2 regions of the Streptomyces sp. NPDC046866 genome follow, and region 1 is predicted to be linked to the other one. Evidence: riboswitches for the same ligand, from Rfam matches in the RefSeq annotation. Region 1 holds a riboswitch; the other holds the start of a gene.
The links. Region 1 has a riboswitch for S-adenosylmethionine ahead of thrC (threonine synthase). Riboswitches for the same ligand answer to the same signal wherever they lie in the genome.
Positions count from the first base shown of each region.

Region 1 (4,000 bases):
CCCTCCCACCGGCGCCGGAACCCGGCGTCGAAGACGGGGGTGCGCGGGATGTCGTACAGGTGGTGGTGGGTGAGCCACAGCACCGAGTTCGCGATGCCGTTGTACGCGGCGTCGTACACCGACGGGTCGATGTCCAGCATCCGCACGCCCGGCTCGGCCACGCCCCGCCGCACCGCCTCCCGGTCCCCTTCCGAGAGCGCGGCGCAGATCCACACCGCGTCCGGCTGGCCGTCCAGCGCGGCCGAGAGGCCGGAGACCAGCCCGCCGCCGCCGCGCCGGGCGGTCAGGGCGCCGTCGGGGCCGTGGGCGTACGACAGCGGGCCGCGGTTGGCTGCGACGAGTACCTGGGAGGTGTGCAGGGCGTGGGACGTCTGGGAAGCCTCGGAAGCCATGCGGCGAACCTAGCCCGGCCCGCCCCCGCTCAAACGTCCGTTCCCTCCCCTTACGGGACCCGTACGGGGCCGTGCGCGAGCCGTGAGCGGGCGTGGGACCGCGTCAGGCGACCCGTCGGCCCGTGTACTCCTTGACCTCCAGCATGGGCGGCCGCTCCTCGGTGTCCACGGCGTGCGTGCGCGGTACGAACCCGTCCGGCCCGCGCTCGAACTGCGTCAGCGCCGGCCGCACCGGGGGGTACCCCCAGCGGTGGCCGGGGGAGTGGCCGCGGGAGAGCCGCTGTTGCGCCGTGCGGTAGATCGCGGCGGCCATCCGGCCCAGCGCCTGCCCGTCCTGATGGCGGTGGAGCCGTACGCCGACGTCCACCTGCGCGAGCGCGTCGAGCCCCACCGCGTGCAGCGCGTCGACCAGCAGGCCGAGCTCCACGCCGTAGCCGACGGGGAAGGGCAGGCGCTCCAGCAGGGAGCGGCGGACCGCGTACTCCCCGCCCAGCGGCTGCACGAACCCGGCCAGCTGCGGCCAGTGCAGGTTGAGCAGCGGGCGCGCGACGAGCTCGGTGACCCGGCCGCCCTGGCCGGGGGCGTCCCCGAGCGGGCGGTCGTACATGGCCTTGACGAACTGCACGTCCGGCTCGGTCAGCAGCGGGCCGACGATCCCGGTGACGAAGGCGGAGGAGAAGTCCCGCAGGTCGGCGTCGACGAAGCAGACGATGTCGCCGGTGGTGGCCAGCAGCGAGCGCCACAGCACCTCGCCCTTGCCGGGAACCGCCGGGATCCGCGGCAGGATCTCGTCGCGGTGCACCACGCGGGCGCCGGCCGCGGCGGCGACCTCGGCGGTCCGGTCGGTGGAGCCGGAGTCCACCACGACCAGCTCGTCCACGAGCGGCGCGGCGCGCCCGTCGATCAGATCGCGCCGGATGACCTCGACGATGGCGCCGACGGTGGCCTCCTCGTCGAGCGCGGGCAGCACGACGCTGACCGTCGTCCCCGTCGCCCGCTTCACGGCGAGCAGCCGGTCGAGCGGCCGGTCGGCCACGGACCAGGAGCGGTCCGCCAGCCAGCGCTCCACCTCTTCCAGCACCTTCGGCACTCCTGCTTCCTTCGGCCCGTCCCCCGGCCGTTTTGGCCGAAAAGTGATCCATCTCGCGCTTCGGACAGCTGTCTCAACCGTCCGAGCCTTCGGTTACAGTCTTGAACAACGCGAAGGACCGCCGCATGCCGGGGGTCCCGCCGACAAATGCCCGGGCGCGCCGCACAGCGCGCGGCCCGGCGCCATACCGCTCATCCAGAGGGGCAGAGGGACACGGCCCGTTGAAGCCCCGGCAACCCTCCAGTCGGTTTCCCGCGACTGCGTGCAGCAGCAGCGAGGTCCCCGGCTAGGGAAGGTGCCAATTCCGTCTCATGGCGAAATGCGCCATGGGGAAGATGAGGAGAAAGGGCCTCGCCATCATGGCTGCACAGACCGTTGCCACCCCTGCCGCCGGAACCTCCGCTGCTGCGCCGGCCGTCGATCTCGGACCCGCCTCGGCCCTGTCCTGTCGGGAGTGCGGTACCCGTTTCGAGCTCGGCCCCGTCTTCGCCTGCGTCGAGTGCTTCGGCCCGCTGGAGGTCGCGTACGAGCTGCCCGCCACCGGCTCCGCCGCGGACGTCGAGGCCCTGCGCGCCGCGATCGAGGCCGGCCCGAACAACATCTGGCGCTACGCCCCGCTGCTGCCGGTCCCCGCGGACGTGGCCGCCAAGCCGAGCCTGAACCCCGGCTTCACCAAGCTCGTCGACGCCGAGAACCTCGCCAAGGAGCTCGGCGTCACCGGCAAGCTGTACGTCAAGGACGACTCCGGCAACCCGACGCACTCCTTCAAGGACCGCGTCGTCGCGATCGCCGTCGAGGCCGCCCGCGCCTTCGGCTTCACCACCCTGTCCTGCTCCTCCACCGGCAACCTGGCCGGCGCCGTCGGCGCCGCGGCCGCCCGGGCCGGATTCCGCTCCTGCGTGTTCATCCCGCACGACCTGGAGCAGGGCAAGGTCGTCATGGCCGGCGTGTACGGCGGCGACCTGGTCGGCATCGAGGGCAACTACGACGACGTGAACCGCTTCTGCTCCGAGCTCATCGGCGACCCGCTGGGCGAGGGCTGGGGCTTCGTCAACGTGAACCTGCGCCCCTACTACGGCGAGGGATCCAAGACGCTGGCGTACGAGATCTGCGAGCAGCTCGGCTGGCAGCTGCCCGACCAGATCGTCATCCCGATCGCCTCCGGCTCCCAGCTCACGAAGATCGACAAGGGGCTCCAGGAGCTGATCAAGCTGGGTCTGGTCGAGGACAAGCCGTACAAGATCTTCGGCGCCCAGGCCGAGGGCTGCTCCCCGGTGTCCACGGCCTTCAAGGCCGGCCACGACGTGGTCCGCCCGCAGAAGCCGAACACCATCGCCAAGTCCCTCGCGATCGGCAACCCGGCCGACGGCCCGTACGTGCTGGACATCGCCCGGCGCACCGGCGGCTACGTCGAGGACGTGACCGACGAGCAGGTCGTCGAGGCCATCAAGATCCTCGCCCGGACCGAGGGCATCTTCGCCGAGACCGCGGGCGGCGTGACCGTCGGCGTGACGAAGAAGCTCATCGAGGACGGCCGCCTCGACCCGTCGCTGACCACCGTGGTCCTCAACACCGGCGACGGCCTGAAGACCCTGGAGGCGGTGGCCGCCGACAGCGGCCAGACCGCCACCATCCGCCCGAGCCTGGACGCGTTCCGCGCCGCCGGCCTGGCCTGACCACCCTCCCCGCACTTCCGGAAAGGCAGTAGCGCCATGAGCGTCAACGTCCGCATCCCCACCATCCTGCGCACCTACACCGGCGGCCGGGCCGAGGTGCCCGCCGAGGGCGCCACGCTGGCCGAGGTCATCGCCTCGCTGGAGGCGAACCACCCGGGCATCGCCGCCCGCGTCCTGGACGACCAGGGCAAGCTGCGCCGCTTCGTGAACGTCTACGTCAACGACGACGACGTGCGCTTCGAAGGCGGCCTGGAGGCGGCGACGCCGGACGGTGCGGGCGTCTCGATCATCCCGGCGGTCGCGGGCGGCTGCTGAGGTCGGCGCCTGAAGTGCGCACCCCAGAATTGCCCCCTCCGGCATTAAGCGGAGGGGGCAATTCTGCTTGGTTGGGCGCGGTAGAGTTGGGGAAGTCCCCTCCGCTGTTCTTGCCCGCCGCATATGAACGGGTCGCGTGAGGGTTGACATTGAGTCAATGTGCGCGCGCGGTATGGGGCTTTGGCGTGATATGCCGGGTCCGAGTTGCCCGGGTAAATGCCAAATTTTCATCTCATTTTGCGATTTCCGTGTGACCAGAATTCTCGTCGGATTGACCTGTTGCAGACAGCACCGGTGCAGATACATTCAGCCGCGGTCGAGGCGTTCCGGCGCAAGTTCTGACCCGGGACCGCGAAGTGCGGTCCTGCGCAAGGGCCAGTAATAGGGGAGTTAGGCATGGCTCAGGGCACCGTCAAGTGGTTCAACGCGGAGAAGGGCTACGGCTTCATCGCGGTCGACGGTGGTGCGGATGTGTTCGTCCACTACAGCGCCATCCAGATGGACGGGTACCGCACCCTTGAAGAGGG
Region 1 covers NZ_JBEYXN010000003.1:100,576-104,575, forward strand. Annotated here, with positions in the region: gene AB0953_RS06415 (trehalose-6-phosphate synthase) at 1-392, opposite strand, end outside; gene AB0953_RS06420 (glucosyl-3-phosphoglycerate synthase) at 496-1,473, opposite strand; SAM riboswitch class I at 1,671-1,824, shown strand; gene thrC (threonine synthase) at 1,842-3,158, shown strand; gene AB0953_RS06430 (MoaD/ThiS family protein) at 3,195-3,473, shown strand; gene AB0953_RS06435 (cold-shock protein) at 3,870-4,000, shown strand, end outside.

Region 2 (4,000 bases), on a different contig from region 1:
TGGCCCACCTGGTGGGGTTCTCACTGGGCTTCGTCTACGCGTGGGGGCGCTACCGGCGTACGACTAGAGTGAGGCGATCAGCGACGGCCACCGAGGGAGACAGCCAGCCGTGATCACCGCGATCGTGCTCATCAAGACCAGCGTGGACCGCATCCCCGAGATCGCCGAGTCCATCGCCGCGCTGGAGAACGTCAGCGAGGTCTACTCCGTCACGGGGACGTACGACCTCATCGCGCTGGTCCGCGTGGCCCGGCACGACGACCTGGCGGACATCATCCCGGGCCGCATCAGCAAGATCCCGGGCGTCGAGGCCACCGACACCCACGTCGCGTTCCGCACCTACTCCCAGCACGACCTGGAAGCCGCCTTCGCCATCGGCCTGGACTCCTAGCCCGCGCACCGCCCCCCGGCTCACAGCCGGGGCAGCGCCTCCGCCGGCCCGGCAGGACGGCCCTCGGCCAGCCAGAACACATAGCCGCGCAGGCAGTCGCCGAGCCCCGTGTCGATGTGTGCCACGTACTCGCGCGCCCCGAGGGCGGCCTCCCGCTCGTACGGGCTCGCCGACGCCGACCAGGCCCGGGCCGCGCCCACGGCCCACTCGCGCACCCGCCCGCGCTCGCGCCACCAGTCCCGGACCAGCTCCGGGGTCCAGTACAGGTCGCCGTCGGCGCCGTAGCCGGCGAACGGATCGGCCTCGGCGGCCCGGATGAGGTCGTGCGTCTCGCCGACGGAGCGGGGCTGGCGGTAGACGAACTCCTGACCGTGGTCGTCGCCGTAGAGGACGTGCGCGGGCGCGTGGGCCCGGCCGGTCCAGCAGGTGTCGCTGTCCGCCCCGTAGAACGGCCCGGGGACGTCCCGCCAGCTGCGCCTGTCCCAGCGGCCCGGCACCGGGGCGCTCCAGTCCTGTACCGGAGCGTCCCAGGGCGGCAGGGGCCGGCCGGCGGCGGCGCGGACGGTCGGGACCGGGTCCCAGTAGGTCGTCAAGGGCATGGCGGGCAGGGTGTCACACGGCCGGGACGCAGCGGCCCTCCTCGGTGCGGTACTGCCACTTCGCCCCCTCGGTGACGAGCTCCTTGACGGCGCGAACGAAGCGGTCCACGTGCTCGTCGGGGGTGCCGGCGCCGAAGCTGACGCGGATGGCGTTCAGGGTGGGGGCCGCCCCGGACGAAGTCCGGTGGAGCTCCCCGGGAGCCGCATCCGGGGCGCCGCACTCGCCCGGCTCCTGCGCGGCGCCGCCGAGCAGGGTGCGGACCAGCGGGTGGGCGCAGAACAGGCCGTCGCGCACCCCGATCCCGTACTCGGCGGACAGGGCGGCGGCGAAGTGGGAGCTGTTCCAGCCGTCCACCACGAAGGAGAGGACGCCGACGCGCGGGGCGTCGTCCCCGAAGAGGGACAGGATCCGCACCTGCGGGACGTCCGCGAGGCCGGCCCGCACCTTCGCGATCAGCCGGCGCTCGCGGGCGACGAGGGCGTCGAAGCCGGCCTCTGCCAGGGCCCGGCAGGCCGAGGCGATCGCGTAGACGCCGATGACGTTCGGGGAGCCGGCCTCGTGGCGCGCGGCCGTGGTGTGCCACTCGACCTCGACACCGCCGTCCTCACGCCGGGCCACCTTGCGCGAGGCCCCGCCGCCCGCCAGGTAGGGCTGAGCCTGCTGGAGCCAGTCGGCCCGGCCGGCCAGCACGCCCGAGCCGAAGGGCGCGTACAGCTTGTGCCCGGAGAAGGCCACCCAGTCCACGTCCAGCTCCTGCACGGAGACGGGGTGGTGCGGGGCCAGCTGGGCGGCGTCGAGGACGATCCGCGCGCCGTGGGCGTGCGCGGCCGCGGCGAGCTCCTTCACCGGCCACAGTTCGCCGGTGACGTTGGAGGCGCCGGTCACGCACACCAGCGCGGGGCCGTAGGGGTGTCGGTCGGCGAGGGCCCGCTCCAGGGTGGCCACGGCCTCGCCCGGGGTGCGGGGCGCGTCGAGGTACGTGACCTGCGCGTGGTCCCAGGGCAGCAGCGAGGCGTGGTGCTCGGTCTCGAAGACGAAGACCCGGCAGCCGGCCGGCAGGGCGGCCGCCAGCAGGTTCAGGGAATCCGTGGTGGACCGGGTGAAGACCACCTGGTCGGCCGGGCGGCAGTCCAGGAACGCGGCGACCGCGGCCCGGCTCTGCTCGAACAGGTCGGTGGACAGCTGCGAGAGGTAGCCGGCGCCGCGGTGCACGCTGCCGTAGTACGGGGCGTACGCGGCCACGTCGTCCCACACGCGCTGCAGGGCCGGGGCGCTCGCGGCGTAGTCCAGGGCCGCGTAGGTGACCTCCCCGCCGGTGACGAGGGGGACGGTGACGTCCCGGCCGAGGACGGCGAGCGGCTCGGCGCAGGCGGGGTCGCAGGCGGCGGTCGCGGGGGCGGCGGTGGCGGTGGCGGTGGCGTTCAGGGACGCGGACATGGCGGAATCTCCCGGCAGGCAGGGCGCAATGGCTTCGGAGGTCACCCGTGCGCGGGCGCGGCGGCGCTGCGGGCCGGCCGTCGTCCGGGGTACGGGGAAAGGTCTCGGAGGGGGCGGGTACGCGAAGGGGACCCTGGTTCCGAGGGGTGAAGAAGGGGCGGACTCGCCCTATCGCATTCGCTTGCTCACGGAAAAACGCTCCTCGAGAGACCAGGACCCCTGGTGTCGAGGGATCCGCGCTTGCCGCGGGCCTTGCTGCCCGCGGCCTGGTCATCACCCGGGGCACCCCGCCACGGAAGGAGGGTTGCCGGACAGCAAGCCGGGGCCAAAACGCTGTCACTCGTGACCTGCTCAGCATCCTGCCACAAGATCCCGCACGCACAAGGCCCCGGTCCGCATGCTGGGACCGGGGCGTGGCCGGAAATCGACGGCAGGGATCCGTCAGCTCGGGGCGCCGCCCGCGCCGCCGGTGCGACCGCTCAGAGGTTGCTGGCCGCCACCCACCGCTCCAGTGCGGCCCGGGCGGCCCCGGAGTCGATGGCCTCCGCCCCGCGCGCGATGCCCTCGCGGATCTGCTCCTCCAGGGAGCCGGAACCGGGGTCGAGGGCCACCAGGGCAGCCGCCGCGTTCAGCAGGACCGCGTCGCGCACCGGACCCGTCTCGCCCGCCAGCAGCCGTCGGGCGACGTCCGCGTTGTACGAGGCGTCCGCGCCGCGCAGCTCGGAGACGTCGACCAGGTCGATGCCCACGTCGCGCGGGTCGAAGGGCTGCTCCTGCACCCGGCCGTCCCGCACCCACCACACCCGGGAGGTGGCCGTCGTGGTCAGCTCGTCCAGGCCGTCGTCGCCGCGGAAGACCAGCGCCGAGGAGCCGCGCTCCGCCAGCACGCCCGCCACGATGGGCGCCACCCGGGCGTCGGCGACGCCGGTGGCCTGCGCCCGCACCCGCGCCGGGTTCGTCAGCGGGCCCAGGAAGTTGAAGGTGGTCCGGATGCCCAGCTCCCGGCGGGCGGCGGCCACGTGCCGCAGCGCCGGGTGGAACTTCACCGCGAAGCAGAAGGTGATGCCCGCCTCCTCGGCGACCTGCACCACCCGAGCCGGGGCGAGGTCGAGGTTGACGCCGAGCTTCTCCAGCACGTCGGAGGCCCCGCTCGCCGACGAGGCCGCCCGGTTGCCGTGCTTGACCACCTTGGCACCCGTGCCGGCGACCACGATGGAGGACATCGTCGAGATGTTCACCGTCTTCGCGCCGTCGCCGCCGGTGCCGACGATGTCCACGGTCCGGCCCGGCACCTCGATCAGGTTGGCGTGGGCGTACATGGCGCGCACCATGCCGTTGATCTCCTCGACCGTCTCCCCCTTGGCGCGCAGGGCCACCGCGAAGCCGGCGATCTGCGCGTCGGTGGCCGCGCCCCGCATGATCCGGTCCATGGCCCAGGCGGTGTCGTCGGCGCGCAGGTCCCGGCCGCCGAGCAGGGCGTCGAGGACGCCCGGCCAGGTGGGGGCCGCCACGCTGTCGCCGCCTGCCGGGGTCACAACGTTCATGGTCCGCTCCTGAGGGTCCACCGTCGAA
Region 2 covers NZ_JBEYXN010000014.1:32,161-36,160, reverse strand. Annotated here, with positions in the region: gene AB0953_RS20820 (rhomboid family intramembrane serine protease) at 1-113, shown strand, start outside; gene AB0953_RS20815 (Lrp/AsnC ligand binding domain-containing protein) at 110-391, shown strand; gene AB0953_RS20810 (ferredoxin) at 412-990, opposite strand; gene AB0953_RS20805 (aminotransferase class V-fold PLP-dependent enzyme) at 1,004-2,428, opposite strand; SAM riboswitch class IV at 2,660-2,776, opposite strand; gene trpD (anthranilate phosphoribosyltransferase) at 2,908-3,972, opposite strand.
Region 2: linked by a shared signal. The riboswitch ahead of AB0953_RS20805 (aminotransferase class V-fold PLP-dependent enzyme) and the one ahead of thrC (threonine synthase) in region 1 are both predicted to bind S-adenosylmethionine.